Regions from separate parts of the Mesorhizobium sp. M0590 genome, predicted to be linked through region 1. Evidence: predicted binding sites of a transcription regulator. Region 1 holds the regulator's gene; each other region holds the start of a gene.
The links. Region 1 encodes PhoB, which activates phosphate uptake and scavenging genes when phosphate is short. Its sites were predicted from a motif close to TGTCATNNANCTGTCAT; they were not measured.

Region 1 (7,183 bases):
ACAGCGCCACCTGCATCTGACACTATTTGCCTGCGTCCGACACTATTTGTCGGACATTACCGACGGCTTCCGGTTCATGAGCGGCCGCGGCAACCGGGAGGAAAGCAAAACAATGTCGGTCGGAATCCGCCATGACGATTTGCGCCGGCGCAACCGGGCGATGGTGATCTCGGCGGTGCGCCGGGCCGGCCAGCCATCGCGTACTGAGATCGCAGCTACTACCGGCCTTAGTCATTCGACCATATCGGCGATCTCTTCCGACCTGATACGGGAAGGCATCCTCGCCGAGAGCAAGGCAAGTGAGCCCGTTTCGTTGAAACGCGGTCGTCCGCAGGTCGGCCTCGCCCTCAACCCGGAAGCGGCGGCGGTGCTGACCGTGGTGTTGTCGCTGAATTTCCTGTCGGCCGCCATTATCGACTATACGGGACAGGTGGTCGCCGAGGAACAGCGCCGGCTGGACACGCTGACCATGCCGCGCGACGAGCTGATCCGTGAATGCATGGCCATCGTCCGGCGCCGGCTGCAGGATCCAGACCTTGACGTCCGCAGTGTCGCCCGCATCGCCCTGGCGATTCAGGGCATTACCGACTCCCCTGCACGCGCCATGCTGTGGTCGCCGATCACGCCGCAGACCGACATCGCCTTTGCCGACATGCTGGAGGACGAATTCGGCATCCCGGCAACGGTGGAGAACGACTGCAACATGATGGCGGTGGCTTTGCGCTGGCGCAATCCGGATCGCTATCGCGACGACTTCATCGCCATCCTGCTTTCGCATGGCATCGGCATGGGGCTGGTGCTGAAGGGCGAACTGTTCACCGGGACGCATTCCTCGGGTGGCGAATTTGGCCACATGATCCATCGTCCGGGCGGCGCGCTCTGCCGTTGCGGGCGGCGCGGCTGCATCGAGGCCTATGCCGGCAACTACGCCATCTGGCGCAACGCCAGGCAGATGAGCGAAGAAAGCGAACCGATCGCCGACGTCAGCGACGCCGACATGCGAGCACTGGCGGCCCGGGCGCGCGAGAAAGATGGGCCGGAACGCGAGGCCTACCGCAAGGCCGGCGAAGCGCTGGGTTTCGGTCTCGGCTCGCTGTTCGCGCTGATCGATCCGGCACCGGTCGCGATGGTCGGCGCCAGTGCCGCCGCCTTCGATCTGATCGAGCCGGCCATGCGGAAGGCAATCGCCCAGACCGCCGGCGGCCAGCATTCAGGCTCGATCTCCTTCGATACAGAGCCGAACGAATTGCCGCTGATCCGCGAAGGCTGCGCGATGCGGGCGTTAAGCTTCGTCGACCAGGAGATTTTCGCGCCGGGCGCGCAAATGAGGCCCAGCGTCAGAAAGAACGTAGCCTGACCAGGCGGGTCAATCTTCCCTGATCGCATAGCCGGCACCGCGGATGGTGCGGATGACATCCGGCATCCGGCCGTTGTTGACGGCTTTGCGCAGCCGCCCGACATGCACGTCGACGGTGCGTTCGTCGATGTAGATTGTCTCGCCCCAGACATTATCGAGTAACTGGCTGCGCGAGAAGACACGGCCCGGATGCCGCATCATGAACTCGAGCAGCCGGAATTCGGTCGGCCCGAGCCTGATTTCGCTCTTCTTGCGATAGACCCTGTGCGATTCGCGATCGAGCACGATGTCGCCTACCTTCAGCACGCTGGACAGCACTTCCGGCTTGGCGCGCCGCAGCAGCGCCTTGACCCTGGCCATGAATTCCGGTGTCGAAAACGGTTTGACCAGATAGTCGTCGGCGCCGGTCGAAAGACCGCGCACCCGGTCGCTCTCCTCGCCGCGCGCGGTCAGCATGATGATCGGCAGCCGCTCGGTTTCGGGGCGCACCCGCAACCGACGACAGAGCTCGATGCCGGAAACCGCTGGTATCATCCAGTCGAGCACCAAAAGGTCGGGCACATTCTCCTGCAAACGGATCTCGGCTTCGTCGCCGCGTGTCACCACCTCGACCTGGTAGCCTTCGGATTCGAGATTGTAGCGGAGCAGCACACCCAACGGCTCCTCGTCCTCCACCACCATTATGCGTGGTGCGATCATCGGCTGGGCACCCCCATCATGTCACCGGTGCGGACATTGTCGTTTCGTCCTGCTTCGGACGATTGACCGGCAATTGCTCGCCGGTCAGCACATAATACGCATTTTCGGCGATGTTGGTGACATGGTCGCCGATCCGCTCCAGATTCTTGGCGCAGAACAGCAGGTGCGTGCAAGCGGTGATGTTGCGCGGATCTTCCATCATGTAGGTCAAGAGCTCGCGGAACACGGACGTGTATTTGACGTCGATGCGCTCGTCGGCGGCACGCAGCTTGGCCAACGCGGCCGCATCGCCTGCAGCATATTCCTCGATGACACCCTGCACCTGGATGAGAACCAGCTGCGCCATCGCGTCGATGGAATGCGACAGGTCCCGCGGCGTGGCGCTGAGGCCGACCGCACTCACGCGCTTGGCGATATTCTTGGCAAGATCGCCGATGCGTTCGAGGTCGCCCGCCATGCGGATCGCTCCGACCACATGGCGAAGATCGTGGGCCATCGGCTGGCGTTTGGCGATCAGGGTTATGGCGCGGTCGTCCAGTTCGCGTTGACGCGCATCCATGATGGCGTCGTCGGAAACGACGCGTTGCGCCAGCACGTTGTCGGAATTCAACAGGGCCTTGGTGGCCCCGCCGACCATCGAACCGGCGAGGTCGGCCATGTCGCGGATCAGCTTGCTGATCTGCTCGAGATCCTCGTCGAAAGAAGCGACTGTGTGTTCGCCCATGGTCCTGTCCTCATATGCATGATCGGAACGGCTCAGCCGAAGCGGCCAGTGATGTAGTCCTGCGTGCGCTTCTCGCGGGGCGACGTGAAGATCTTCTCGGTCCGGTCGAACTCGACCAGTTCACCCAGATACATGAAGGCGGTCTGGCGCGACACGCGCGCCGCCTGCTGCATGTTGTGGGTGACGATGACGATCGTGTAGTCGGCTTGCAATTCGTCGATCAGTTCCTCGATCTTGGCAGTCGACAGCGGGTCGAGGGCCGAAGCCGGTTCGTCGAGCAGAATGACTTCCGGCTTCACGGCCACGGTGCGGGCGATACAGAGCCGCTGCTGCTGGCCGCCAGATAGGCTCAAGCCGCTGGCGTTGAGCTTGTCCTTGACCTCGCTCCACAGCGCGGCGCGCTTCAACGCCTGTTCGACGCGGCCGTCCATCTCGGACTTGCCGAGGTTCTCGTAGAGCCTGACGCCGAAGGCGATGTTCTCGTAGATCGACATCGGGAACGGCGTCGGCTTCTGGAACACCATGCCGATCTTGGTCCTGAGGAGGTTGAGATCCTGCGACCGGTCGAGAATGTTCTTGCCGTCGAGCAGCACCTGGCCCTCGGCCGTCTGTTTTGGGTAGAGCTCATAGATGCGGTTGAACACACGCAGCAGCGTCGATTTCCCGCAGCCCGAAGGGCCGATGAAGGCCGTGACACTGCGCTCAGGCAGCGACAGGCTGATGTCCTTCAGCGCCTTGCTCTGGCCGTAGTAGAAGTTGAGATTCTTGACCTCGATCTTCGTCTTCTCGGCGACCGTTTCGGCCATCGTCATGTCTGGGGACAACATCTGTGTCATCTGTCCTCTCTGCGTCCGGTAAGGCTGCGGGCGAGGATGCTCAAGCCCAGAACCGTCAGGGTGATTATGAGTGCGCCGGTCCACGCCAGTTGCTGCCATTCCTCGTAAGGGCTGAGAGCGAACTGGAAGATGGTCACCGGCAGGCTGGCCATCGGCGCGTTGATATTGCTGCTCCAGAACTGGTTGTTGAGCGCGGTGAAGAGCAGCGGCGCCGTCTCGCCGGAAATGCGTGCTATCGCCAGCAATATGCCGGTGACGATGCCGGACAATGCGGCGCGGTAGGCGACCGAACGGATCACCACCCAGCGTGGCGCGCCGATCGCGGCACCGGCTTCACGCAACGCGTTCGGCACCAGGTTGAGCATGTCTTCAGTGGTGCGCACGACCACCGGAATGACCAGGATGGCAAGCGCAACGGCGCCGGCAATGGCCGAGAAATGTCCCATTGGCCGCACCATCAGCTCATAGACAAACAAGCCGATGATGATCGACGGCGCCGACAACAGGATGTCGTTGATGAAGCGGACGACGGTGGTGATGCGCGAAAAGCGTCCATACTCGGCCATGTAGGTTCCCGCCAGCACGCCGATCGGCGTGCCGACGACAACGGCGATGATCGTCATCAGCAGGCTGCCCGCGATGGCATTGAGCAGGCCGCCGGCCTCGCCCGGTGGTGGCGTCATCTCGGTGAAGACCGCGAGCGAAAGCCCGGCTGTGCCCTTATAGACCAGTGCGCCGAGAATGAGCGCCAGCCAGGCAAGCCCGATGCCGGCGGCGACGACGCAAAGCGCCATCATCACCGAATTCCTGGCTTTGCGGCGGCTGTGGAGCGATGAGGATGTCGACATCGGTCAGGCTCCCGTACGGGCGTCGATCCGCATCAGCATATAGCGGGCGGCGGCAAGGATCAGGAAGGTGATGGCGAAGAGGATCAGGCCGAGCGCCACCAGCGAGGAGGTGTAGAGGTCGCCGTCGGCCTCGGTGAATTCATTGGCGATGGTCGCCGAGATCGTGGTGCCCGGTGCGAACAGGGAGGCACTGATGCGATGCGCGTTGCCGATGACGAAGGTCACTGCCATGGTTTCGCCGAGTGCCCGGCCGAGGCCAAGCATGACGCCGCCCATGATGCCGATGCGGGTATAGGGAATGACCACGCGCCGGGTCACTTCCCAGGTCGTGCAACCGATGCCGTAGGCCGATTCCTTCAGCACCGCCGGCACCGTATCGAAGACGTCTTTGGTGATCGAGGTGATGAAGGGCAGCACCATGATGGCAAGGATCAGCGCCGAGGTCAGAAGGCCGATGCCGTAAGGAGGGCCAGCGAAAAGGCTGGATAGTCCCGGCACGCCGTGGAAGACGTTGATGATGAAGGGCTGTATCGCCGTCTGCAGGAACGGCGCGAACACGAACAGGCCCCAGATGCCGTAGATGATCGAAGGAATGCCGGCCAACAGCTCGACCGCTATGCCGATCGGGCGCCTGAGCGGGCGCGGGCAGAGCTCGGTGAGAAAGACTGCAATGCCGATGCCGATCGGAACCGCGATCAGTATGGCGATGGCCGCCGTGACCAGGGTGCCGTAGATCGGCGCCAGTGCGCCAAATTTTTCAGTGACCGGATTCCAGCTTTCAGTCGTCAGGAAGGAGAAACCGAAGGACGACAGCGCCTGCCACGAGCCGGCAAACAGCGAGATCGCGACACCGCCGAGGATGACCAGCACAAGAATTGCGGAAGCGCGGGTGAGTCCGCGGAATATGGCATCTGTGAGCGCGAAGCGCCGCACCGTAGCTTCCCTGGCCCGGGCTGCTGCAGATGATGGCATGGCATCGGAAGCGATGGTCATTGGGTCCTCGCGATTAAAGGCAACAGGGAGGGCGCCATCGACGCCCTCCCTGGAGGAGATTACATAGCCGAGTAGAGCGGCTTGCCGTCGTCGCCGACGACTTCCTTGGCCCACATGGCCTTGACGCTCTCAACCACCTTGTCGGGCATCGGAACGTAGTCTAGCTCGCCGGCCATCTCGTCGCCCTTGTCGTATGCCCAGGCGAAGAATTTGAGCGCTTCGCCGGTGGTCGCGGCATCATCCGGCTTCTTGTAGAGCAGGATCCACGTTGCCGCCGTCATTGGCCAGGACTCGGCGCCCGGCTCGTTGGCGAGGATGACGCCATAGCCCGGCTGCGAGCTCCAGTCGGCATTGGCCGCTGCCGCCGAGAACGCCGCCGCGGCGGGCTCGACCTTCTTGCCGTCCTTGTTGATCATATCGGTGTGGGTGAGCTTGTTCTGCTTGGCGTAGGCATATTCGACATAACCGATCGCGCCGCCGGTCTGGGAGACGTTGTTGGCAACGCCCTCATTGCCCTTGGCGCCGATGCCGACCGGCCATTCCACGGCCTTGTCGACGCCGACCTTTTCTTTCCAGTCCGCGCTGACGTCGCCGAGGTAATAGGTGAAGTTGAACGTCGTGCCCGAACCATCGGAACGGTGAACGACCGCGATCGCCTGCGAAGGCAGCTTGACGTCGGGATTAAGCTTCTTGATCGCTTCGTCATCCCAGCTCGTGATCTTGCCGAGGAAGATGTCGGCCAGCGTCGGGCCGTCGAGAACCAACTCGCCCGGCTTGATGCCTTCGAGATTGACGACGGGAACGATGCCGCCCATCACCATCGGGAACTGAGCCAGTCCGGTCGCTTCAAGCTCGTCGCCCTTGAGCGGCGCATCCGAAGCGCCGAAGGTAACGGTCTTGGCTTTGATCTGCTTGATGCCGCCGCCGGAACCGATCGACTGGTAGTTAAGGCCAACGCCGGTGTCTTTCTTGTAGGTGTCGGCCCACTTCGCATAGATCGGGTAGGGGAAGGTGGCGCCGGCGCCGGAGATGTCCGCGGCGAGCGCGGCGGACAGGGTGAGGGTGGTCGTCGCCGCAGCCATTGCAATCGCAACGGCCGCCGAGCGGATGAAATGTCTCATGTGGCCTGCTCCTGTTCGGAATATGGTCTCTCGGCGCCATTCCTCCGGCGCCCGCTGAGGCCAGTAGTCCCCGATTATTACAGTCGCATGACAGTTTCATGTCGCTCCGGTAACGTCGCCCAGCCGGAGTAAGAAGGAGCGGCCGCGGGCTTTGTCGGAATGGCCGCGGTTTGCCGCTGGAATCAGCAGCTTGCGTGAATTCCGGCCGGCATCGTCTGCTCGGCGATCGTAGCCACCGGCTTTAAAAGAAAAAAGCCGGACGGGAGCGCGTTGCATGCAGCCAGAACGTGTCATGGCCGCGCCATCGCCGAAACAGGTCCGTTGGGGTAAATCTGACCCTGTTTCTTGCCGGCGGTCGCTGCTCCCGCCCGTAACTGGAGGAGCGGAACTTCGAATATCCCATTGTCGCCACTGAGCGCGGCTTTGGTATGGTGCGATCGCACCATGGCCTTACGCTGGAAGCGTTGACGAATCGCAAGGTTCTAACTCGCGCTGGACCTCCATCCGCGCCCGACCCGGCGCTCGATCTTCGAGCACCGCCTTCGACTGGAAGTGCGACGACTCTACTTCACGGTATCTACTCCCTTCGCCCTATTCCGCCGGTT
Region 2 (7,183 bases), on a different contig from region 1:
GATCGTATCGGCCAGCAATGCCACGCTCCCCGACAACGCAACCACGACCATCTGCAATGCCGCGGTGATGGCCAGGATCACGAACGACCATTTGATTGCCCAGATGCCCCGGTCGGTGGTGGCAATTGTCGCGTCGATGACGCCATGGCTGTGACCGTGCGGACCGTGACCGCCGTGATGATGTGCGGCGTGCGAGCCGAACCCGAGCCATTCCAGAATGGGGACTACGATGGCATTCATAGATATTTCGCCAGCTGCTTAAGTTCCGCCAGCGAGTTGCCGCCGGTTTCCACGCTGTCCGTCAGGCAATGCTCGATGTGATCGTTGATCAGCTCGCGCTTGGCGCTGCTGATGGCCCTTTCGACGGCATGAAGCTGCTGCGCCAGGTCAACGCAAGGGCGATGCGCCTCGATCATCGCCAGCACCGCCGCAAGGTGGCCTTGCGCGCGCTTCAGGCGCTTTACGATGGAAGGATGCGAAGCGTGGAGATGATCTGACATGCCTTCAGCATATCCTCCCGGGGAGGATACGCGTCAAGCTCTAAGTCAGCTGTTCAATTTCCGGAGAGGCTTCACCTTGAACATTGCTTGGTCTATGCCTTCCCCATGAAGAAGCTTGCCCGTTTTCTTGGCCTGCTGGTCGTTGCAGCAGTCCTTGCGGTGGCGCTGGGCACGCTGCTGCCGCGCCCGCTCTGGCCGGCGGCCGTTGCCGATCCGATCGGCACAAGCCACCGTATCCTGATGCTGCAAAATCCGATCCACACCGACATCGCCATCCCGGTCGACGACGATGTGCGCCGGCGCTTCCATTTCCTGGTCGATGCCGGCATTCCAGCAGACATGGCGGAGGTCCGCTACATCGTCTTCGGCTGGGGCGGCCGCGCCTTCTATCTGGAGACGCCGACCTGGTCGGAGCTGAAGGCGGTGCCGGTGATGAAGGCGCTGACGGTCGATGCCTCGGCAATGCATGTCGACATTTCCGTCGACATCGCCGAGCCGCATCGCGACGTCGCTAGCTTCGACATCGGCGAGGAGCGGTTTACGGCGCTGCTAGATTACATTGCGGCAAGCTTCCGGCAGGGGCCGAACGGGGCCATCCCGATCGAGAGTGCGGCCTATTCCCGCTTCGGTCGGTTCTTCGAAGCCAATGGCCATTTCAACGCGCTGGTCGGCTGCAACACCTGGACGGCGGCGGCACTGCGCACGGCCGGGTTGCGCACCGGCTGGTGGAATCCGCTGCCGGCCTCGCTCGGCCTGTCGATGCGGCTTTACAATTGAAGAGGGTTCCGGCTGATCAACGCCGCGATCCTTCGCGCCCCCCTCTGTCCTGCCGGACATCTCCCCCACGAGGGGGGAGATTAGCGGCTTCGACGCCTTGCTAGGTCATGCAACCTTGAAGATTGGCGAAAGCCAATGTGATGGCCAATCTCCCCCCAAGTGGGGGAGATGTCCGGCAGGACAGAGAGAGGCGCTGTCCCGCCAGCCTGTCGTGCGTATCATCGCGCGCCATCGTCCAACGCCCGCCAGCCATAGAGCCAGTCGAGATCGGCGGCGAGTTTTTCGGGCGAGCGCATCGCCAGGAACAGGTTGCGGGCCATCGCCACCGGCCCGGCCGCATGCCAGGCGAGGCGATTGACGGCGCCGCGGCGGGCGACCTGGGCGACGCGCGGCCGCCGCGCCTGTTCCCAGGCGACAAGCGCGCTGCTGAGATCGGCAGGCGAGGTGGCAACGAAACCGGCAAGGGTTACCGCGTCTTCGATCGCCATCGCCGCGCCCTGTGCTGCAAACGGCGTCATCGCGTGCGCCGCATCGCCGGTCAGCGCGATGCCTTCCGGCGTCGTCCACCGCCGCTGCTCGACAATGTGGATCGGCCATGCCGTCCACGGCGCGGCCTCGTTCGCCAAGCGGACCAGCGCCGGCGCGGCGCCACGCATGGCGCTGGCGAGGATGGCGGGGTCGGCATGCCCTGACCAGCCCTCGGCGATGCGCTCGCCCTTGGTGAAGGCCGCGAGGTTGAAGGCAGTGCCACGGCTGACCGGATAGGCGACCATATGGAAGCCTGGATAGAGGAATGCGGTAACGCAATCGGGCGCACCGATCACCCTGAAGGCTTGTCCGGCGGGGCTGTCGGCGGCCACCGTGGCGCGCCAGGCAAGCTCGCCCGAAAACCGGCTTCTCCGGAAATCGGCTGCGTTGCGGGCAAGCGTTTCTCGCACCGACGACCAGACGCCATCGGCGCCGATCAGCAGACAGCCAGCCTCGACCGTGTCGCCATCAGCCGATGCAGTGACGGTAACACCTTTCGATCCGGCTGCGATGTCGGTCACCCGCGCGCCGGCGATCAGATCGATACCGGGCTGCTCCGAAACTCGCTGCATCAGCGCTGACTGCAGATCCGCGCGGTGGGCAACGAGATAGGGCGCTCCCCAGCGCGTTTCGGCCGCCTGGCCAAGCGGTACGCGCGCCAGCTTGCGCAGCGTGGCGGCATCCTTGAGCACGACCGCCTCCGGCCGCACCGCCGTCGGCAACAGCCGATCGAGTACGCCGAGCTGCCGTAGGATGCGCGTCGCGTTGGGCGAAAGCTGGATACCGGCGCCGGCAGCCTCGAGGTGCTGCGCCTGTTCGAACAGTTTTATCCGATAGCCGCGCTCGGCGAAGGCCAGTGCCGCGGTCAGCCCGGCGACGCCCGCCCCGGCGATGACCACCTGCCGGGACTGCGTTTCCTGCATCAGGCTTGTCGCGGAAGAATCAGGCGGCCTGGTCGAGATAGAGGCAGCCCGGCGGCTGCGTTTCCAACGCCTTCAGCTTCGGCGAATAGCGATAGAGCGTCGAGCAATAGGGGCAGACCTTTTCATTGTCGTCGCCCATATCGAGAAATACATGGGGGTGGTCGAAAGGCGGATTGGCGCCGGTGCACATGAATTCCTTGACGCCGATGTCGATTGCCGGATAGCCCGCATCGTTCTGGAAATGGGGAATGGAACCGCCTGCCATCGTCGTCTCCTGATCTTGTCGATTGCATCTGGATCATAACCCGTCTCTTTGCAAGATCGATGAAATGAAACTGTCGCAAAAGCCTGTCAGAGGATAAGTTAAGCCGGTTAAGGCTATGGTCGTCGAACGGTGTGGGAAGAGCGGAAACCATGAACGAACTGAAGCCGGTGCAGAACGAATTCATCACCGTCGAGGCGGCGAGCCGCGAAGGCGGCAATCCCGACCGCTTCGTCAACCGCGAGTTTTCCTGGCTGCAATTCAACCGGCGCGTGCTCGAAGAGTCGCTGAACGCCAATCATCCGCTGCTCGAGCGTGTTCGCTTCCTGTCGATATCGGCCGCCAACCTCGACGAGTTCTTCATGGTCCGCGTTGCGGGTCTTGCCGGCCAGGTGCGCGAGGGCATCGTGCTGAAGAGCCCGGACGGGCGCACGCCCGAGCAGCAGCTCGAACAATTGCTGCGCGAGGTCGAGCGCCTGCAGGAGGACCAGCAGAAAAGCCTTTCGGCGCTGATGCTGCTCCTCGACAAGGAAGGCATTGAAAGCATCACTCGCGAGGCGCTGAGCAAGGACGAGAAGGCCTGGCTGGAGGACCATTTCCAGGAGCAGGTATTTCCGGTGCTGACACCGTTGTCGATCGATCCGGCGCATCCGTTCCCGTTCATTCCCAATCTCGGTTTCTCGATGGCGCTGCAATTGCGCCATCGCAAGAACGGCGAGGAAATGAGCGCGCTTCTGCGCCTGCCGGTGGCGCTGAGGCGCTTCATCCGTTTGCCGGATCGCAAGCGCCATGTCCGCTTCATCCCGCTCGAGGAGGCGGTCGGTCTTTATATCGGCAAGCTGTTCCCAGGCTATGAGGTCAAGGGCTCCGGCACGTTCCGCATCATCCGCGATAGCGATATCGAGGTCGAGGAAGAATCAGAGGATCTGGTGCGACTGTTCGAGACGGCGCTGAAGCGCCGCCGCCGCGGTTCGGTCATCCGTATCGAATTCGACATGCTGATGCCGCCCGAGTTGCGCGACTTCGTCGCCGGCGAGCTTGGTGTCTCGGCAAGCCGCATCAGCGTGCTCACCGGTCCGCTGGCGCTCAGCCAGATTTCGGAGATCGTCGCCGTCGCCCGCGACGATCTGAAGTTCACGCCCTATAACCCGCGTTTTCCCGAGCGCATCCGCGAGCATGGCGGCGATTGTTTTGCCGCGATCCGCGAGAAGGACATCATCGTCCACCACCCCTACGAATCCTTCGACGTGGTGGTGCAGTTCCTGCGTCAGGCGATGGCCGATCCGGAAGTGGTAGCGATCAAGCAGACGCTCTATCGCACCTCCAACGACAGCCCGATCGTACGCGCTTTGGTCGACGCCGCCGAGGCCGGCAAGTCGGTGACCGCGCTGGTCGAGCTCAAGGCGCGTTTCGACGAAGAAGCCAACATCCGCTGGGCCCGCGACCTCGAGCGAGCCGGCGTCCAGGTCGTCTTCGGCTTCCTCGAACTGAAGACCCATTCGAAAATGTCGCTGGTCGTGCGCCGCGAGGATGGCAGGCTGCGCAATTACGTGCATCTCGGCACCGGCAACTACCACCCGGTCACCGCGCGCATCTACACCGACCTGTCCTTCTTCACCACCGCCCCGACGATCGCGCGCGATGTCGCCCAGCTGTTCAACTTCATCACCGGCTATGCCGAGCCGGCCGAGCAGATGCGGCTGGCCATATCGCCGTTCACGCTGCGCGACCGCATCCTCAAGCACATTTCCGATGAGATCAGCCACGCGCTGGAGGGCAGGCCGGCCCGCATCTGGATGAAGATGAACGCCTTGGTCGACCCGATCGTCATTGACGCGCTCTACGATGCCAGCCGCGCCGGCGTCGAGATCGATCTCGTCGTGCGCGGCATCTGCTGCCTGAGACCGCAGGTGCCCGGCCTATCGGAGAACATTAGGGTGAAGTCGATCGTCGGCCGTTTCCTTGAGCACAGCCGCATCTATTGCTTCGGCAACGGCCACGGCCTGCCATCGGACGGGGCGATCGTCTACATCTCCTCGGCCGATCTGATGCCGCGCAATCTCGACCGCCGTGTCGAGACCATGGTGCCGATCACCAATCCAACTGTGCACGAACAGGTGCTCGGCCAGATCATGCTCGGCAACATCATGGACAACCAGCAAAGTTTCGACGTATTGGCTGACGGAACCTCCCGGCGCGTCGTGCTGGAGGAGGGCGAGGAACCGTTCAACGCGCAGGAATATTTCATGACGAATCCGAGCCTGTCCGGACGGGGCGATGCGTTGAAGTCGCATGCGCCCAAGCGCATCGCGCAGTTCAAGCGCCGCAAGAAACAGAACGCAGCGACGGGCTGATGATTTCAGCGTCCCAGGGCCGGCTCCAGGACCGCCGACCGCTGTCCATCATCGATATCGGATCGAACTCGATCCGTCTTGTCATCTATGAGGGGCTGGCGCGCTCGCCGACCTTGCTGTTCAATGAAAAGATGCTGGCCGGCCTCGGCCGCGGCATCGTTTCGACCGGAAAGCTCGATCCCGAGGCGGTGACGCGCTCGATGGAAGAGTTCCGCCGTTTCCGCGCGCTCTCCGACCAGGCCGGCGCCGAGCGCATGTATGTGCTGGCGACCGCCGCCGCCCGCGAGGCGGTCAACGGCCCCGACTTCATCCACCGCGCTGAGGATGTGCTCAAAACCGAGATCCAGGTGCTGAGCGGCCGCGAGGAAGCCCATTATTCGGCGCTCGGCGTCATTTCCGGTTTCCATCCGGCCAACGGCATCGCCGGCGATCTTGGCGGCGGCAGCCTCGAATTGATCGACATTGACGGTGAGACGATCGGTGACGGCATCACGCTGCCGTTGGGCGGCCTGCGCCTGCAGGACATGGCGAAGAACTCGCTGACCCAGGCGGCAAGGATCACGCGCGAGCAACTGGCGCGGGCGAAATTGCTGAAGGGCGGGCAGGGCAGGGCGTTCTACACGGTCGGCGGCACCTGGCGAAACCTCGCCCGGCTGCACATGGAAATGACCAACTACCCGCTCGGCGTCATGCACCATTACGAGATCGGCATCGAAAGCGCCGCGAACTTCCTCCGACAGGTCGCCAAGGCCGAGATCGATAAGATCAAAGGCATCGAGGGCATCTCCAAGAACCGCCGCTCGCTGCTGCCTTATGGCGCCATCGTGCTGCAGGAGATCATGGCGGCGATGCAGCCGTCGAAGATCATCGTGTCGGCGCTGGGCGTGCGCGAGGGCTTTCTCTACTCGCTGCTCGACAAGGCCGAGCAGAAAGCCGATCCGCTAATCTCGGCGGCGGAAGAGCTTGCCCGCCTGCGCTCGCGCTCGGTCGACCACGCGCATGAGCTTGTAGAGTGGACCGGCAAGGCGTTCGCTGCCTTCGGCATCGACGAAACCAGGGATGAGGCGCGCTACCGCCACGCCGCCTGCCTGCTCGCCGATATCGGCTGGCGTGCCCATCCCGAATATCGCGGCAAGCAATCGCTCAACATCATCGCCCACGCCTCGTTCATCGGCGTCGACCATCCCGGCCGCGCCTTCCTGGCGCTTGTCAGCCTGTTTCGCCACGAGGGCGTGTTCAATGAAGCCGCTCCGGAAATCCGCGGACTGGCGACACCGCGCTATCTCGAGCGCGCCCGCGTGCTGGCCGCGCTGCTGCGCGTCGTCTATTTGCTGACTGCGGCAATGCCAGGCGTCATGCCACGGCTGAAATGGGAAAACCGCGGCAATGGCGTGCTGGCGCTGGTGCTGCCGGCAGCGCTGGCCGATCTTTACGGCGAGCGGCCGGCCGGCCGGCTGGCACAGCTGGCAAAGGTAACCAATCGCCGGCTGGTGCTGGCGGTCGAGGGCGGGCCCAGTATTTCAGTGAAGTAGTTTGAGGCACGACGCCAATTGCATGTGGCAATTCGCTGCGAGCTCCACGCTTGGGAGAAGGTCGTGAAATCCAGTCAAATCCTGCTGCTGCTGCTTTCCATCCTGCCATTGTTGATTTTCGACGCGGCCAGAGCTCAGACGGTTTCCAAGGTTTCCGTTGCTGCAAAAGGCGCGTTTGAGTTTGAGAAGAGTTATCCAAAAGCCGCAGACGGAAAAACACCGTTCAATTTGCTCACAGGTTTTCTAAAACCTAAAAGCGGGCAAAAGATAAAATATTTTGTATTTAGAATAAGCGACGAAATGATCA
Region 3 (7,183 bases), 130 kb from region 1:
GCGAGCAGCAGGGCCACAACCATGGCAACGATCGCGGTCGCAAGAGAGAACACTACGGTGACCTTGATCGAGTTGAGGTAGGCCGGATCGGCCAGCACCTTCCGGAAATTGGCAAACCAGACGAACCTGCTCTTCAGCCCGAACGGGTCTTGCCTGAGCATCGACTGGTAAAGCGCCTGACCGGCCGGCCAGTAGAAGAAAACCAGGGTGATGGCGAGTTGTGGCGCCACCAGCAGGTAGGGCAGGATCTTGTTGGGAAAGACGACGCGTGGAGACAGGCTGATTTCCCTCGCTATCCAGGTATCGCCCACGCCGGCTCGCGTGGGCGATATTCCAACCGACTAACCGAGATAATCCCGTCAGTTCTCCAGCGCTTCCTTGATCGCCGCGTTGCCGCGCGCAACCGCATTGTCGAGTGCCTGCTGGGCGGTTTGCTGGCCGGCCAGCATCTTCTCCAGCTCCTCGTTCTGGATATCGCGCACCTGCGGCAGATTCGGCAGGCGCACGCCCTTCGAATTGTCGGTCGGCGACTTGCCGATCATCTGCAGGATGGGTGTCTCGCGGCCGGGGTTCTTGTCATAGAAGCCTGATTTCTTCGTCGCCTCATACGCGGCGAGCGTCACAGGCAGGTATCCCGACTTCTGGTGCAGATATTCCTGCACATCGGTCTTGGACAGATAGGCAAAGAAGGCGGCGACACCCTTGTATTCCTCGTCCGACTTGTTGCCGAACACCCACAGGCTGGCACCGCCCGGCGTCGTGTTCTGCGGGGCACCCTTGGCGTCACTGTCGTAAGGAAGCTGGCCGATGCCATAGTTCATGCCGGACTTGACGATATCGCCGAGGCCGCCCGACGATTCGGTGAAGATGCCGCATTCGCCGGCGAGGAATATCTGCTTGGCTTCGGAGGTGCGCCCGCCATATTTGAATGTGCCGTCCTTGGCCAGGTCAGCGAGCGCCTGGAAGTGGTTGACGAAAATCGGCGCATTGATCTTGAGTTCGACATCACCGCCGGCCAGGCCATTCTGCTGGGTGGCCCAAGGCACGTCATTCCACGCCGCGAAATTCTCCAGGTGGATCCAGGTCAGCCAGGTCGAGGTATAGCCGCAAGGGGCGGCGCCGCTCGTCTTGATCTTCTTGGCAGCTTCCCACACCTCGTTCCACGTCTTGGGCGGATTGTTCACGTCGAGGCCTGCCTTCTGGAAGATGTCCTTGTTGTAGTAGAGGATCGGCGAGGAAGAGTTGTAGGGGAACGATAGCATGGTGCCGTCCGGCTTCGAATAATAGCCGACGATGCCGGGCAGATACTGGCTCTTGTCGAAAGTCATCCCGGCGCCGGTCATCACATCGGCCACCGGCTTTATCGCACCCTCGGCCGCCATCATCACGCCGGTGCCGACGTCGAACACCTGGAGGATATCGGGCGCTTGCCCGGCACGAAAGGCAGCGATGCCGGCATTCAGCGTCTCCGGATAGGTGCCCTTGAACACCGGAACGAGCTCATAGTCGCTCTGGCTGGCGTTGAAATCCTTGGAGATCTTGGCGACGACCTCGGCGTTGGCGCCGGTCATGGCGTGCCACCAGCTGATCTGCGTGACGGCGAAGGCGGAGGTGGTGGAAAGCAGGGTCACGGTGGCGGCGATACCGGCCGCAAAGCCGAAGAACTTCATGTTTCATCTCCCGTTTGTCATTGGCGAAAGGGGCACTTCCGCAAAGCCAATATGTGGCGCTGATGACAATCGGACAACGGTTTTATTGCGGATCAATGAACATCATTCCTTCCTAAAGTGCACTCGCTACCGAACCGGGCGCAAGAAATCACATCACCGTCTTTTCGGCGCAGCGGCGTCGGTTTTCCCCCGAAAAGACCCGCCTCATGGCCCGCGGGTTAACCATTCGTTAAAATCTCCAAGAACTAATCAGTCACACCTCCCCTGTTAGTTTTGGCAGACCGAGTGAACCAGGATGCTGACGGTCTATAATTGTATTGTAAGTCAGCACGATCCGAGACTGGTTGCGCTTGCCGCACTCGTCTGTGGAATTTCTTGCTTCTCAGCGGTTAATCTCCTTAAGCATGTCGGCCGATCGACCGAGCGAAACCGGCTTGTCTGGCTGATGATCGCCGCAGCCTCGACCGGGTTCGGCATATGGGCGACGCATTTCATCGCCATGACCGCGTTTACGCCGGGAATACCGAACGCATACAATCCGGGATTATCCGCCTTTTCGCTTGCCGCCGCCGTTATCATGACCGCGCTTGGGATGTGGGTCGCCACCTTGCGCCGCGGCATCGACCATTTCCTCGCCGGTGGCGCCATTCTGGGCGGCGCCATCGCGACGATGCACTACATCGGCATGGCAGCTTTCGAGGTCGAAGGCCGGGTCGTATGGAACCTGCTCCTTGTCGCGATATCGCTTCTGGCCGGCGTGACCCTCGCGGCACTGGCGCTCCTTGTCGTCTTGCGCCGTCCGTCAGCGCTCGCGACTTTCGGCGGCGCCGCGCTTTTAACGCTGGCGATTTGCAGCTTGCATTTCATCGCGATGGCTGCGGTGTCGATCATTCCGGATTCCTCGATTGAAATATCCGAACATTCCATCGAGCCCATTTCCCAGGCCTTTGCCGCAGCGGTCGCCAGCCTGATAATCCTTGTGCTATCGGGTGCCGCGCTGTGGATCGACCTGCGCTTTCGCCGCCAGAAGCTCGAGGCCGATCGCATGCACGATCTCGCCAATGCGGCGGTGGAAGGTCTGATCGTTTGCGATGGCACCCGCATTGTCAGCGCCAATGACAGTATGGCGAAGCTGACCGGAACAGCGACAGCCACCCTGAACACGATGCAATTCGGCGAGCTTTTCGACGGACAGAGCGCAGCCGATATGTCCGGCTTCGGCGAACAGGCGCAGGAAGCGAAGTTAAGGGGCAGCGACGGGGCGAGAATTCCTGTCGAGCTGATCGCCAGGAAAATCACCTACTGCGGCAGGCCTCATACGGTGCTTGCCGTTCGCGACATCCGTGAGCGCAAGAAGGCAGAACAAGAGATCCTCCGCCTCGCGCATTTCGATCCGCTTACCGGGCTTGCCAATCGGCGGAGCTTTTCTTCCCGGCTGGAAGCAGAATTCGCCTCGATGGATCGTGGCGGCAAGGATGGACATCTGGCGCTCCTGCTGCTTGACCTTGACCGGTTCAAGCAAGTCAACGACCTCTATGGCCACGGGGCCGGCGATGCTATGCTGCAGAAGCTGGCGCACTGCATTTCCGGCATCCCGCGCCACGGACAGATGCTCGCGCGTCTCGGCGGCGATGAATTTGCCATCATAGCTCCGAACCTCCCCGACCCCCTGGCCGCAGGCCGGATAGCCGAGGACTTGCTGGCGGCGATCCGGGAGGAAAACAGGGTTTCGGTCGGCTCCGGCCTCGTCTCGGCCAGCATCGGCATCGCCTTCTTTCCGCTGGATGCCGAAGACCAGGCCGGCCTGATCAGCCATGCCGACACGGCACTCCATCGCGCCAAAACCGAAGGCAGGGACACTTATCGGTTTTTCGAGATAGCCATGGGCACCGCGGCCCGCGACAAGCGCGTGATGGAGCATGAATTGCGCCAGGCGATCGCCCGCAAGGAGTTCCACCTCGTCTATCAGCCGCAGAAGGAGATCCGCGGCGGCAGGATGATCGGCTTCGAAGCCCTGGTCCGTTGGCAGCACCCTGAGCGGGGTGACATTTCTCCGGCCGTTTTCATCCCCGTGGCCGAGGACAGTGGCGCTATCGCGCAGATAGGCGACTGGGTGCTGACGACGGCTTGTAACGATGCTGTTCGCTGGACAAACCCGCTGATGGTCGCCGTCAACGTCTCCGCCGTGCAACTTCACAATCCGAACTTCAGCCGCAAGGTGCACGACGCATTGACGAGATCCGGCCTGGCCCCCGGCAGGCTCGAACTGGAGATCACCGAAACGGCCCTGGTGAAGGACATGCCGCGCGCGCTGGCAACCTTGAGGCAGGTCAAGGCGCTTGGCGTGCATGTGGCGATGGACGATTTTGGCACCGGCTATTCTTCGCTGTCCAACCTCAGCGCCTTTCCCTTCGACAAGATCAAGATCGACGGGTCGTTCATCAAATCGGTCGACAAGAACGCCCAGTTCGCGGCGATCGTTCGCGCCGTGCTGGGGCTTGGACGCGGTCTCGGCCTACCGGTTCTGGCAGAAGGCATCGAGACGCCGGGTGAATTGCAGTTCCTGGACGCCGAGGCTTGCGAGATCGGGCAAGGCTACTACCTCGGCAAACCGGCTCCGATCGAGACATTCGGGGAACTGACGGGCGTGGCCGCTCCGGCAATCCGCACCGCCAGCCGACGCGGCGCAAGCATTGCCGTGCTCAAGCCGCGCCTGCGCACGGTCTGAGCCTATCCCGGCTGAAGCGCCGCCTCGACCAGACGCTTGGCATCCGGCCCCGACCATTCGGCCGGGCCATTCATATGGGCGATCAGGCAGCCTTGCCCATCGATCAGCATGGTGACCGGCAGACCGAGCGCCAGGCCGCGCGTCTTGACGTCGTTGAACAGCGCCATCGTGGCATCGCGATAGTAGCCGAGCGACTTGACGCCGGTGTCCTCCAGGAACTTCTTCGGTTTGGCATCGTCGCCGGCATCGACGTTGACGGCAACAACCTGAAACGCATCGCTGCCCATCTCCTTCTGCAGCGCATCGAGCGCCGGCATTTCGGCGCGGCAAGGTGCGCACCATGTCGCCCACAGATTGAGCAGCACCGTCTTGCCGGCATGATCGGCGATCGTCGTCGGCTTGCCGTCGGGGCCGTTGAAGGCAAGGCTTTTCAGCGATTGCGGCGGATCCGCCGGCAAAAGCGCGGCAACCTGGCCGGTGGCAGCGGCGGCGATCTTCTTGGCACGGTCGGTCTTGGCGGCGCAGGTGACGTCGTCCTTGCCGCCGCCGGCGGCCACTTGCGCGGGCGCCTTGTTGCCAGAACTGCTTTCCCTGACATATACCGCGACCGCGCCGGCCAGCACGCCCGCAACCAAAGCGGCGAGGATGAGACGCAAAGCCGGGAAAAATCTATTGCCGTCTGCCATTTTTGAAAAACTGCTCCGGAGCACGGGTTATAGCGATGAACGACAAGAAGGCCAGCAACCAGATGTGGGGCGGACGTTTTGCCTCGGGTCCGGCCGCAATCATGGAAGCGATCAACGCGTCGATCTCGTTCGACCGCAAACTCTATGCGCAGGATATTCGCGGCTCGATCGCCCATAGCCAGATGCTGGCGCAAACGGGCATTATTTCGGCGGCCGATCAAGAAAAAATCGCTCACGGGCTGAACACGATCCTCGCAGAGATCGAGGCCGGCACATTCGAGTTCTCGACCAGGCTGGAAGACATCCACATGAATGTCGAGGCCCGTCTGGCCGATTTGATCGGCCCCGCCGCCGGCCGCCTGCATACCGCCCGCTCGCGCAACGACCAGGTGGCGGTCGACCTCAGGCTGTGGGTCAAGGACGAATGCTTTCGTGTCGCCGAGGCGCTGAAGGGCCTGATCACGGCGTTCCTGGATCGGGCCGAGGAGCATGCGGCAACGGTGATGCCGGGCTTCACCCACATGCAGGCGGCGCAGCCGGTGACCTTCGGCCACCACTGCATGGCTTATGTCGAGATGTTTGCACGCGACCTGTCGCGTGTCCGCGACGCCATCGAGCGGATGGATGAAAGCCCGCTCGGCGCCGCCGCCCTTGCCGGCACCAGCTTTTCCATCGACCGGCACCAGACGGCGAAGGCGCTTGGCTTCCGCGAGCCGATGCGCAATTCGCTCGACAGTGTTTCGGACCGCGATTTCGCGCTCGAGTTCCTGGGCTTGGCGGCGATCTGCGCGACGCATCTGTCGCGGCTGGCCGAAGAGATCATCATCTGGTCGACGCCGCAATTCGGCTTCGTCAGGCTGTCGGATAGTTTCTCGACGGGTTCGTCGATCATGCCGCAGAAGAAGAACCCGGACGCTGCCGAACTGGTGCGCGGCAAGACCGGCCGCGTCACCGGGCACCTCGTCGGCCTGCTGACGGTGATGAAGGGCATGCCGCTGACCTATGGCAAGGACATGCAGGAAGACAAGGAATCCGTCTTCGACGCGGCCGAGACGCTCGACCTGATGCTGGCGGCAATGACCGGCATGGTGCGCGACATGACGGTGAACACTGCCGCGATGAAAAAGGCGGCCGGCGCCGGCTATTCGACTGCGACCGACCTCGCCGACTGGCTGGTGCGCACGCTCGGGCTGCCGTTCCGCGAGGCGCACCATATCACTGGCCGGGCGGTGGCGCTGGCCGAGGACAGGAAGATCGGGCTCGACAGGCTTTCGCTGGAGGATCTGCAGTCCATTCACCCCGGTATCAGCGCCGACGTGTTTTCGGTTCTTGCCGTGCAGAATTCTATAAAGAGCCGCACGAGCTTCGGCGGCACCGCGCCGTCCGAGGTGCGCAAGCAGATCCGCTACTGGAAAAAGCGGCTCGCCAAGGCGTAAGACGCGGGGTGCAATGGCCGCAAAACTCGGCTAGAAGCGGCTGCGGGCAACAGTTTTGGACGGATGGCACGATGACCGGAAGCAGGATTTTGGTGACGCTGACGCTGCTGGCGGCAATGGCCACCGTTGCGGCCTGCGGCAGGAAGGCTGCGCTCGACACGCCGTACGCGGCAGCCGTGCAGGCCCGCAAGGACGCCGAGAAGGCCAAGCAACCTTTGCCGCCGGAGCCGGAAAAACCTGTCGAGGACAAGAAATTCATCCTCGACCCGCTGCTCTGATTTCGGACCAATCTCGTGAACCATTTCGACTACCGCGACGGCGCGCTGCATGCCGAGGACGTGGCGATATCAGACATCGCCGCCAGCGTCGGCACGCCGTTCTACTGTTATTCGACGGCGACGCTGACCAGGCATTTTCGCGTCTTCACCGAGGCCTTTGCCGGGCTCGATGCTCTCGTCTGCTATGCCATGAAGGCGAATTCCAACCAGGCCGTGCTGAGGGTGCTGGCAGGGCTCGGCGCCGGCGCCGACGTGGTCTCGGAGGGCGAATTGCGCCGCGCTTTGGCGGCCGGCATCCCGGCAAGCAAGATCCTGTTTTCGGGCGTCGGCAAGACCGCGCGCGAAATGGATTTTGCGCTCTCGGCCGGCATTCTCTGTTTCAACG
Region 4 (7,183 bases), on a different contig from region 1:
GCGACGACAAGACGCCGCGCGAGGAATGGCATCGCGTCGGCAGGGATTTTCATATCGAGTTGGCGCGTCTATCCGGCAACGAGTTCCTGTTCAGAGCGGTTCGCGACGTGATGACACGCCTGTCGCGCGCCCGCTGGCTCGAGGTTCGCGACGAGGCAGCGCTCGGCCGTGCCTGGGCCGAACACCATGCCATTCTGTCGGCGGTGCGGGCCGGCGATGCCGATAGCGCCGCCCGCCTGCTTTCGGCCCATATCATCGGCAGCCGCGACCGGCTGGTGACCTCGCTGCGCAACGACCGGCGCGGCCTGCGCGCCCGGGGATTTGCCGTCGTCGCTTGAGTGAGGATCGGCTGCCATTGATCACGAAAAGAGCAGATGAGCGAAGAATGCTACTTTCGGTCTCGCTTCGCAAATGCCGATGGCGTAAGAGCAGCGATGGAAAACAACCGATTTGACACACCCGTGACCGTCAAGGGCGCGGCGGGAAGCAATCAGCTCTTGCGTACGGCCCGCGAGGCTTCCGACTACCTCCTCAACAATTGGCCCGGCAAGCGCAGCCCCAAGCACCGCGAAGCGTTGCAAGCCTGTCATGATGCGCTGGCCGGCGACAAGCCGGCCATGAACGCAAGACGGGCCTTTATTGCCGCCGCGCGTGAAGTGAACGTCTTCGTCAGCGACAAGGCGCCCGCCTGAGGCATAGCGGGATTTGACCGAGGCCCGGACCGCCTGACAGGCCGGGCGTCATCACTCGGTCGTTTCGGTTTTGGTTTGGGACTCGCTCTCGCCCTCGGGCTTCGATCGCTCCTTGGCTGCGACCTTGGCAGCCTGCTTTTCCGCCTTCTTGGCAGCCTTCTGCCGGTCGCGTTCCTTGCGTTCCTGACCGTAGTTCGGTGCTCGTGCCATATCGTTTCCTTTCATTGTGCTTGGCCTTTGCCTAGGAGCATTGGACCGCAAACACAACACCGCAAGGCACGATCGGGCTCCATATCTCGGCGCAGTCCGGAGAGCCCGGCTTTTCAGGCGCCGTCGCGGTCGAGGACGAGATCGGCCGGCCCGAACCGGTCCTTTGCCGTGAATTGCTGGTGCCAGTAGGGATAGAGCACGGGCGGCCTGCTGACCACGTCGAGCCGTGTGCGCTCCTCATCGGCAAGCACAAGGCTTGCAGCGGCGATATTGTCTTTGAAATGCGCTTCGGTTCGTCCGCCGATCACCAGCGAACTGACAGCGGGCCGGCCGAGTAGCCAGGCAAGCGCCACTTGCGCTGCCGACACACCGTGGTTCTTGCCGATATCGATCAGCACGTCGACGATCCGCCACAGCCGGTCCTCGTCGCGGATCGGCGGTTCCGACCAGCCGCTGAGCTGGCGGGCGGTCGGCTGGTCACGGTGGTATTTGCCGGACAGCAACCCGCCGGCAAGCGGGCTCCAGACCAGCACGCCGAGCCCTTGGTCGACCGAGATCGGCAACAATTCGTACTCGGCCTCGCGCGCTTCCAGCGTGTAATGGATCTGCTGGGTGACGAAGCGTGGCTGGTGATGACGGTCGCTGATCCCCAGCCCCTTCATAACTTGCCAGCCGGAATAATTGGAGCAGCCGACATAACGGACCTTACCCTGCGCGACCAGCGTGTCGAGCGCGGCGATGGTTTCCTCAAGCGGTGTCAGGCCATCCCACTCGTGCAGGAAATAGATGTCGATGACATCGGTCCTGAGGCGCTTCAGGCTCCTCTCGCATTCGCGGATCAGATGGTAGCGCGACAGGCCTTCATCATTGGGGCCTTTGCCGATCCGCATGCGCGCCTTGGAGGCGATCAACACGTCGCCCTTGCGCTTGCCGCCGAGCGCCTCGCCGATGATCTCTTCCGACACCCCGTTCGAATAGACGTTGGCGGTGTCGATGACATTGACGCCGGCATCGATGCAAAGGTCGATCATCCGACGCGCCTCGTCGAGGTCGGTCTTGCCAACCGCCGAAAACGCGCCGCCGCCGCCGAATGTCATGGTGCCCATGGTCAGGGTCGAAACCTTCAGCCCGGAACGGCCGAGAGTGCGGTATTCCATGTCGTATCCTCACGATTTATCGGGAAAGGGCGTTGCAAACGACAGCCCCTCAGTGAACCGGGCATTTGTAGGATAATTCGTTCCGCTTGTCGCCCGCCCCGCAGGGCAAGCTCGATCACATCTTGCGGATTGAACGCACAGCCAGCGCAGTAGTGGCTGCAATAAAACCGTCATTGCCGACCTATACTAACATCGGTCCAGCGCTTCGATTTCCGGCCGCCGGGCCGGGCGGCAGAGCGCCTGACAGCGGCCGACAAGGCCTGTAAGCGGAGCAGCGCAAATGACCGAGATAAAACAGAATTCCCCGGCCAGGGACTGGCTGGAAGCGGAACTCGCCGACACGCTCGACGAAGATTATGAGCTGGAAATCTCGGAGCCGGCGCTGTCGATGGAGATCGCCAAGATCTACAAGAATGCGCATCCGCCATCGATCGACCGCCTGCAGTATTTTCGCAATCTCATCACGCTGCAATCCGAATTGATCAAGCTACAATCCTGGGTCGCCTATCACAAGAAGAAGCTCGTCGTGGTCTTCGAGGGCCGCGACTCGGCGGGCAAGGGTGGTGTTATCAAGCGCATCACCCAGAGGCTTAATCCGCGCATCTGCCGCGTCGCAGCACTTCCGGCGCCGACCGAGCGCGAGAAGTCGCAATGGTATTTCCAGCGCTACGTTCCGCATCTGCCGGCCGGCGGCGAGATCGTGCTGTTCGACCGATCCTGGTACAACCGCTCCGGCGTCGAGCGGGTAATGGGCTTTGCCCAGCCGGATCAGGTCGAGGAGTTCTTCCGCGACGTTCCGGAATTCGAACGCATGCTGGTCCGCTCAGGCATTACGCTTGTCAAATACTGGTTTTCGATCACCGACGAGGAGCAGCAGATGCGCTTTTTGATGCGCATCCATGACCCGATGAAGCAATGGAAACTGTCGCCGATGGATCTCCAGTCGCGCGTGCGCTGGGAGCAGTACACCAAGGCCAAGGAAGAAACGTTCGCCCGCACCAATATTCCGGAAGCCCCGTGGTTCATCGTCGAGGGCAACGACAAGAAGCGGGCACGGCTGAACTGCATCGACCATCTGCTCAAGCAGATGCCCTATGAGGAGGTGCCGCACGAAGAGATCACACTGCCGGAGCGCGTCTTCAATCCCGAATACGAGCGCCAGGTACTGCCGCGCGAACTGTATGTGCCGGAGAAGTACTGACTAAAGCGGCGAGGAAGGCGGCGCCTCCATGGCGGCGCCCTGCAACAAGCTAGGTGCGCTCGATGATGACATGCGTGGCCTTCGGCGTCGCGACCTGCTCGCTGCAGCGATAGCCGAGCTTGGGCATGTCGATGCCGGCAAAAAGGCTCTCGCCGGCGCCTAGCAGGACCGGTGAGATCGCCAGATGCATTTCGTCGATGAGCTTTTCCTTGAGATATTGCCGGATCGTAGAAACGCCACCGCCCAGCCGTACATCCTTGCCGTCAACCACTGCTTTCGCCTTCTCCAGCGCTGAGTGGATGCCGTCGGTCACGAAATAGAAGGTCGTGCCGCCCTCCATGACAATGGGATCACGTGGATGGTGCGTGAGCACGAAGACCGGCACATGGTAGGGCGGGTTGTCACCCCACCAGCCTTTCCAGCTGTCATCCGGCCATTCGCCGCGGATCGGCCCAAACATGTTGCGGCCCAGGATCCACGCGCCGATATTTTTGAAGCTGCGCGCGGCGAACGCCTCGTCAGTGTCCGTGGTCCCGCCATCCTTGCCGAGGACCATCTTGCGGAAGGTGCGGGTGCCGAACATCCATTCGTGCAGGGCTTCCCCGCCAACACCCAGCGGGTTCTTCAGGTCTTGGTCGGGACCGGCGCCGAAGCCGTCGATCGACAAGGTGAAAGCGCTGACGCGAAGTTTGGACATGAGAGCCTCCTCGATAACCAATTGTGAGATGCAAGCAGTTATCGGGGTAGCTTAACTGATTGCATTTTGCAAGCGGTATTTTGAATCGCCGGCGGGGCAATCGCTTCCAAATCATGTTGGAATAACTAATCTCAATGTCGGCGCCGCCCGTCATCCGCCTGCCGGCAGCTTCTCCCTGTATAGTGACGGGGAGAAGGGGCTGGCCGCAACGTCGATATTTTTGCAACGCTGGAGATTGGTGAAATCTTTTACGAACGCGTCTTTCTCCCTGCCACTTTACGGCGAGAAATGCCCGGCAGGGCAACGAGGGGCAGCGTAAACTTGAAGCGATGTCCTGCGGCGTTCCATGTCGCGCTTTGGACGAACGAACACTACTCGATGTAGACGCTACAAAGGCGCATCACCCCTTGAGCATCGCCGCCACTTCGGGCGCAAAGTAGGTGAGAATCCCGTCGCAGCCGGCGCGCTTGAAGGCGAGCAGCGATTCCAGCATCGCCTTTTCGCCATCGATCCAGCCATTGGCGGCGGCGGCCTTGATCATCGAATATTCGCCCGAGACCTGATAGGCGAAGGTCGGCATCTGCAACTCGTCCTTGAGCCGCCGGATGATGTCGAGATAGGGCAGGCCGGGCTTGACCATCAGCATGTCGGCGCCCTCGGCGAGATCCTGCTCGGCCTCGCGCACCGCTTCGTCGGAATTGGCGTGGTCGATGTAATAGGTCTTCTTGTCGCCCTTGAGCAGGCCGGCGGTGCCGACCGCCTCACGATAGGGGCCGTAAAAGGCGGATGCGAACTTGGTCGCATAGGACATGATCGCCACATCCTGAAATCCATTGGCGTCGAGCGCATCGCGGATGGCACCGATCCGGCCGTCCATCATGTCCGAGGGGGCAATGATGTCGGCCCCCGCCGCCGCCTGGATGACTGCCGCCGCCGTCACCTGCTCCACCGTTTCATCATTGACGATAATGCCCTCGCGCAAGATGCCGTCATGGCCATGCGAGGTGAAAGGGTCAAGCGCGGCGTCGGTGATGATGCCGATCTCCGGCACCGCGTGCTTGATGGCGCGGGTGGCACGGTTGATGATGTTTTCCGGATCGAGGATATGCGAACCGGTCTGATCGCGCAGGCCGAGCTCGACATTGGGGAAAGTGGCGATCGCCGGAATGCCAAGTTTGGCCGCTCGCTCAGCCTCCTTGACGGCGAGGTCGAGCGACAGGCGGAACACGCCGGGCATGGCGGCAATCGGTTCGCGCACTTGTCTGCCGTCGACGACGAAGATCGGCCAGATCAGATCGTCGACCGACAGCCGGTTCTCCTGGACAAGGCGGCGCGACCAATCGGCCTTGCGCATGCGCCGCAGCCGCCGGCTGCCGGTGATCTCGTCGACGCTGCGCGCGCCGGCAGGCTTTGCAGGGGTGAATTTGTTCATCGCAAAAACTCCGGATCGGGCGGCTTTTACCACGAGCTTTCGCTGCTGACCAATGCGACACGATTGTGCCAGCGGTCCTGTCGGGCGCTATTCTGGTTGCCCATTGCCCGATAGGATCTGCGCAGCACCCCGCATGGCGACGCGGAATGCCTCGTCGAAGCTGACGCCGCGCACTTGCCAATTGTAGCTCTTGCCATTCAAGGCAAGCCGCCAGTCGGCTATCCAGCCCAGTTCCTTGTCGCTCCAGACGATACTGCCGGCGAGCGCCTGGTCGGCTCCGGCCTTCCTGGCAAGCTGGTCCAGCGTCGTGATATCGGCATGGCGCAGGGCCTGGTCGTTAAGCTTTGAGGCCGATAGCAGCGACGCTTCGGGAAACACAATCCGCATGACCAGCGGACCGGTGGCGTTGACGAACGATTCGCGCATCGCCGCCCCGCGCTCATCGTCGGCGGTCAGCACGAACTGCCTTGTGCCTTGCTCCGCCGCCAGGAAAATTACCAGGCGTGGCCGCTCGCCAAGCCATGGTTTGCTGCCGAGCGTGGCAAGCACCGGATCGATAACGTCAGGCCTGTACAGACAAGTGAGATCGTGCGGCCGGTCATGGGTGCCCTGTTCGTCATGGACCGGAATGCCTTCGAGACGGTCGCGATAGCGGAATTCGGCAACGAAGCTGCCGGCCTTGTCGCGCAGCGCCGCCATCTCAGTTCTCTTCGGCAGCCGCTGATCGCCGGACACACGAACCAGCACCGCATCGAGGCAGGCCTTGAAACCGATCTGCCTGTTGACCTCGCCCTGGCCGGTGACGATGGTCTGCGATTGATAGAGCTCGTCGACGGTTCCGGCCGATACGGGAGGAGCGTTCGCAGCGATCAGGCCGACCACCACAACAGCAAGGCGCGGCAACCAAGGCATGGTTCAACCTTCCGGTTCAAAGCGCCAGCATTAGCACTGGGTGACGCCGACGACCATGCAGCGGATTGGGCGCCGCCATTGACGCGGCCATGCGCCACGCTTTAGCACTTCACTCCCGGCGGGCGCGGGGAGGGATTCTCTGGCGATGGATTTTGGCGGAGGCGACGAGATTCGCTTCGAAAGATTGGGCAGGGCCGGCGTCGTCACGCTGACGCGGCCGCACGCGCTCAATGCCGTAACCCACCGCATGGTCAAGGCGCTGGACAAGGCGCTGCGCAGTTGGGAGCGCGACGACGGCGTCGACGTTGTCGTCGTCAAGGCCGAGGGCAGGGCATTTTCGGCGGGCGGCGACATCCTCCACATCTACGAAGCCGGCCGCGCAGGAAGGCCTCCGGTCGATTTCTTCGCCGATGAATACCGGCTGAATGCCCGCATCGCCCGCTTCAAGAAACCCTATGTCGCGGTGATCGACGGCATCGTCATGGGCGGCGGCGTAGGTATCTCCTTCCATGGCTCGCAGCGAGTGCTGACCGAGAACGCCCAGTTTGCCATGCCCGAGGTCGGCATCGGCTTTTTCCCGGATGTCGGCGCCAGCCATCTGTTGCCGGATCTCGGCGGCAGCTTCGGCATGTATCTGGCGCTGACCGGCAACCGCATCCGCTATGGCGATGCTTTGTGGTCGGGCCTCGCCACCCATACGATCAAGGCGGAGGGCCAGGCCGGCTTCCTCGACCGTCTGGCGGAAAGCGGCGACCCGGAATCGGTGCTGCGCGGCTGCTTCGTCCCGGCCAGGCGCGAGACCGACAGGCCGACGCTGGAAGCCATCGCCCGGCATTTCGCGCAGCCGTCGCTGGCCGATATCGTCGCTAGCCTGGAGCGGGC

Region 2: the regulator PhoB is predicted to act here: its motif matches at 3,054-3,070, upstream of NKI52_RS19595 (RNA degradosome polyphosphate kinase).
Region 3: the regulator PhoB is predicted to act here: its motif matches at 1,733-1,749, upstream of ugpB (sn-glycerol-3-phosphate ABC transporter substrate-binding protein UgpB).
Region 4: the regulator PhoB is predicted to act here: its motif matches at 2,217-2,233, upstream of ppk2 (polyphosphate kinase 2).

The regions. Positions count from the first base shown of each region.
Region 1 is NZ_JAMYQN010000001.1:221,191-228,373, forward strand. It holds gene NKI52_RS01100 (ROK family protein) at 113-1,357, shown strand; gene phoB (phosphate regulon transcriptional regulator PhoB) at 1,367-2,056, opposite strand; gene phoU (phosphate signaling complex protein PhoU) at 2,073-2,780, opposite strand; gene pstB (phosphate ABC transporter ATP-binding protein PstB) at 2,813-3,616, opposite strand; gene pstA (phosphate ABC transporter permease PstA) at 3,613-4,464, opposite strand; gene pstC (phosphate ABC transporter permease subunit PstC) at 4,468-5,457, opposite strand; gene pstS (phosphate ABC transporter substrate-binding protein PstS) at 5,517-6,578, opposite strand.
Region 2 is NZ_JAMYQN010000011.1:146,459-153,641, reverse strand. It holds gene NKI52_RS19620 (cation diffusion facilitator family transporter) at 1-240, opposite strand, end outside; gene NKI52_RS19615 (metal-sensing transcriptional repressor) at 237-500, opposite strand; gene NKI52_RS19610 (TIGR02117 family protein) at 606-1,277, shown strand; gene NKI52_RS19605 (FAD-dependent monooxygenase) at 1,496-2,728, opposite strand; gene NKI52_RS19600 (zinc-finger domain-containing protein) at 2,748-2,993, opposite strand; gene NKI52_RS19595 (RNA degradosome polyphosphate kinase) at 3,143-5,344, shown strand; gene ppx (exopolyphosphatase) at 5,344-6,876, shown strand; gene NKI52_RS19585 (hypothetical protein) at 6,940-7,183, shown strand, end outside.
Region 3 is NZ_JAMYQN010000001.1:94,905-102,087, forward strand. It holds gene ugpA (sn-glycerol-3-phosphate ABC transporter permease UgpA) at 1-278, opposite strand, end outside; gene ugpB (sn-glycerol-3-phosphate ABC transporter substrate-binding protein UgpB) at 360-1,670, opposite strand; gene NKI52_RS00475 (bifunctional diguanylate cyclase/phosphodiesterase) at 1,966-4,398, shown strand; gene tlpA (thiol:disulfide interchange protein TlpA) at 4,401-5,084, opposite strand; gene argH (argininosuccinate lyase) at 5,120-6,520, shown strand; gene NKI52_RS00490 (hypothetical protein) at 6,592-6,798, shown strand; gene lysA (diaminopimelate decarboxylase) at 6,814-7,183, shown strand, end outside.
Region 4 is NZ_JAMYQN010000020.1:47,573-54,755, reverse strand. It holds gene NKI52_RS26485 (GntR family transcriptional regulator) at 1-338, shown strand, start outside; gene NKI52_RS26480 (DUF982 domain-containing protein) at 435-692, shown strand; gene NKI52_RS26475 (hypothetical protein) at 744-902, opposite strand; gene NKI52_RS26470 (aldo/keto reductase) at 1,016-2,059, opposite strand; gene ppk2 (polyphosphate kinase 2) at 2,340-3,260, shown strand; gene NKI52_RS26460 (dihydrofolate reductase family protein) at 3,310-3,957, opposite strand; gene hemB (porphobilinogen synthase) at 4,358-5,389, opposite strand; gene NKI52_RS26450 (DUF8605 domain-containing protein) at 5,477-6,301, opposite strand; gene NKI52_RS26445 (enoyl-CoA hydratase/isomerase family protein) at 6,447-7,183, shown strand, end outside.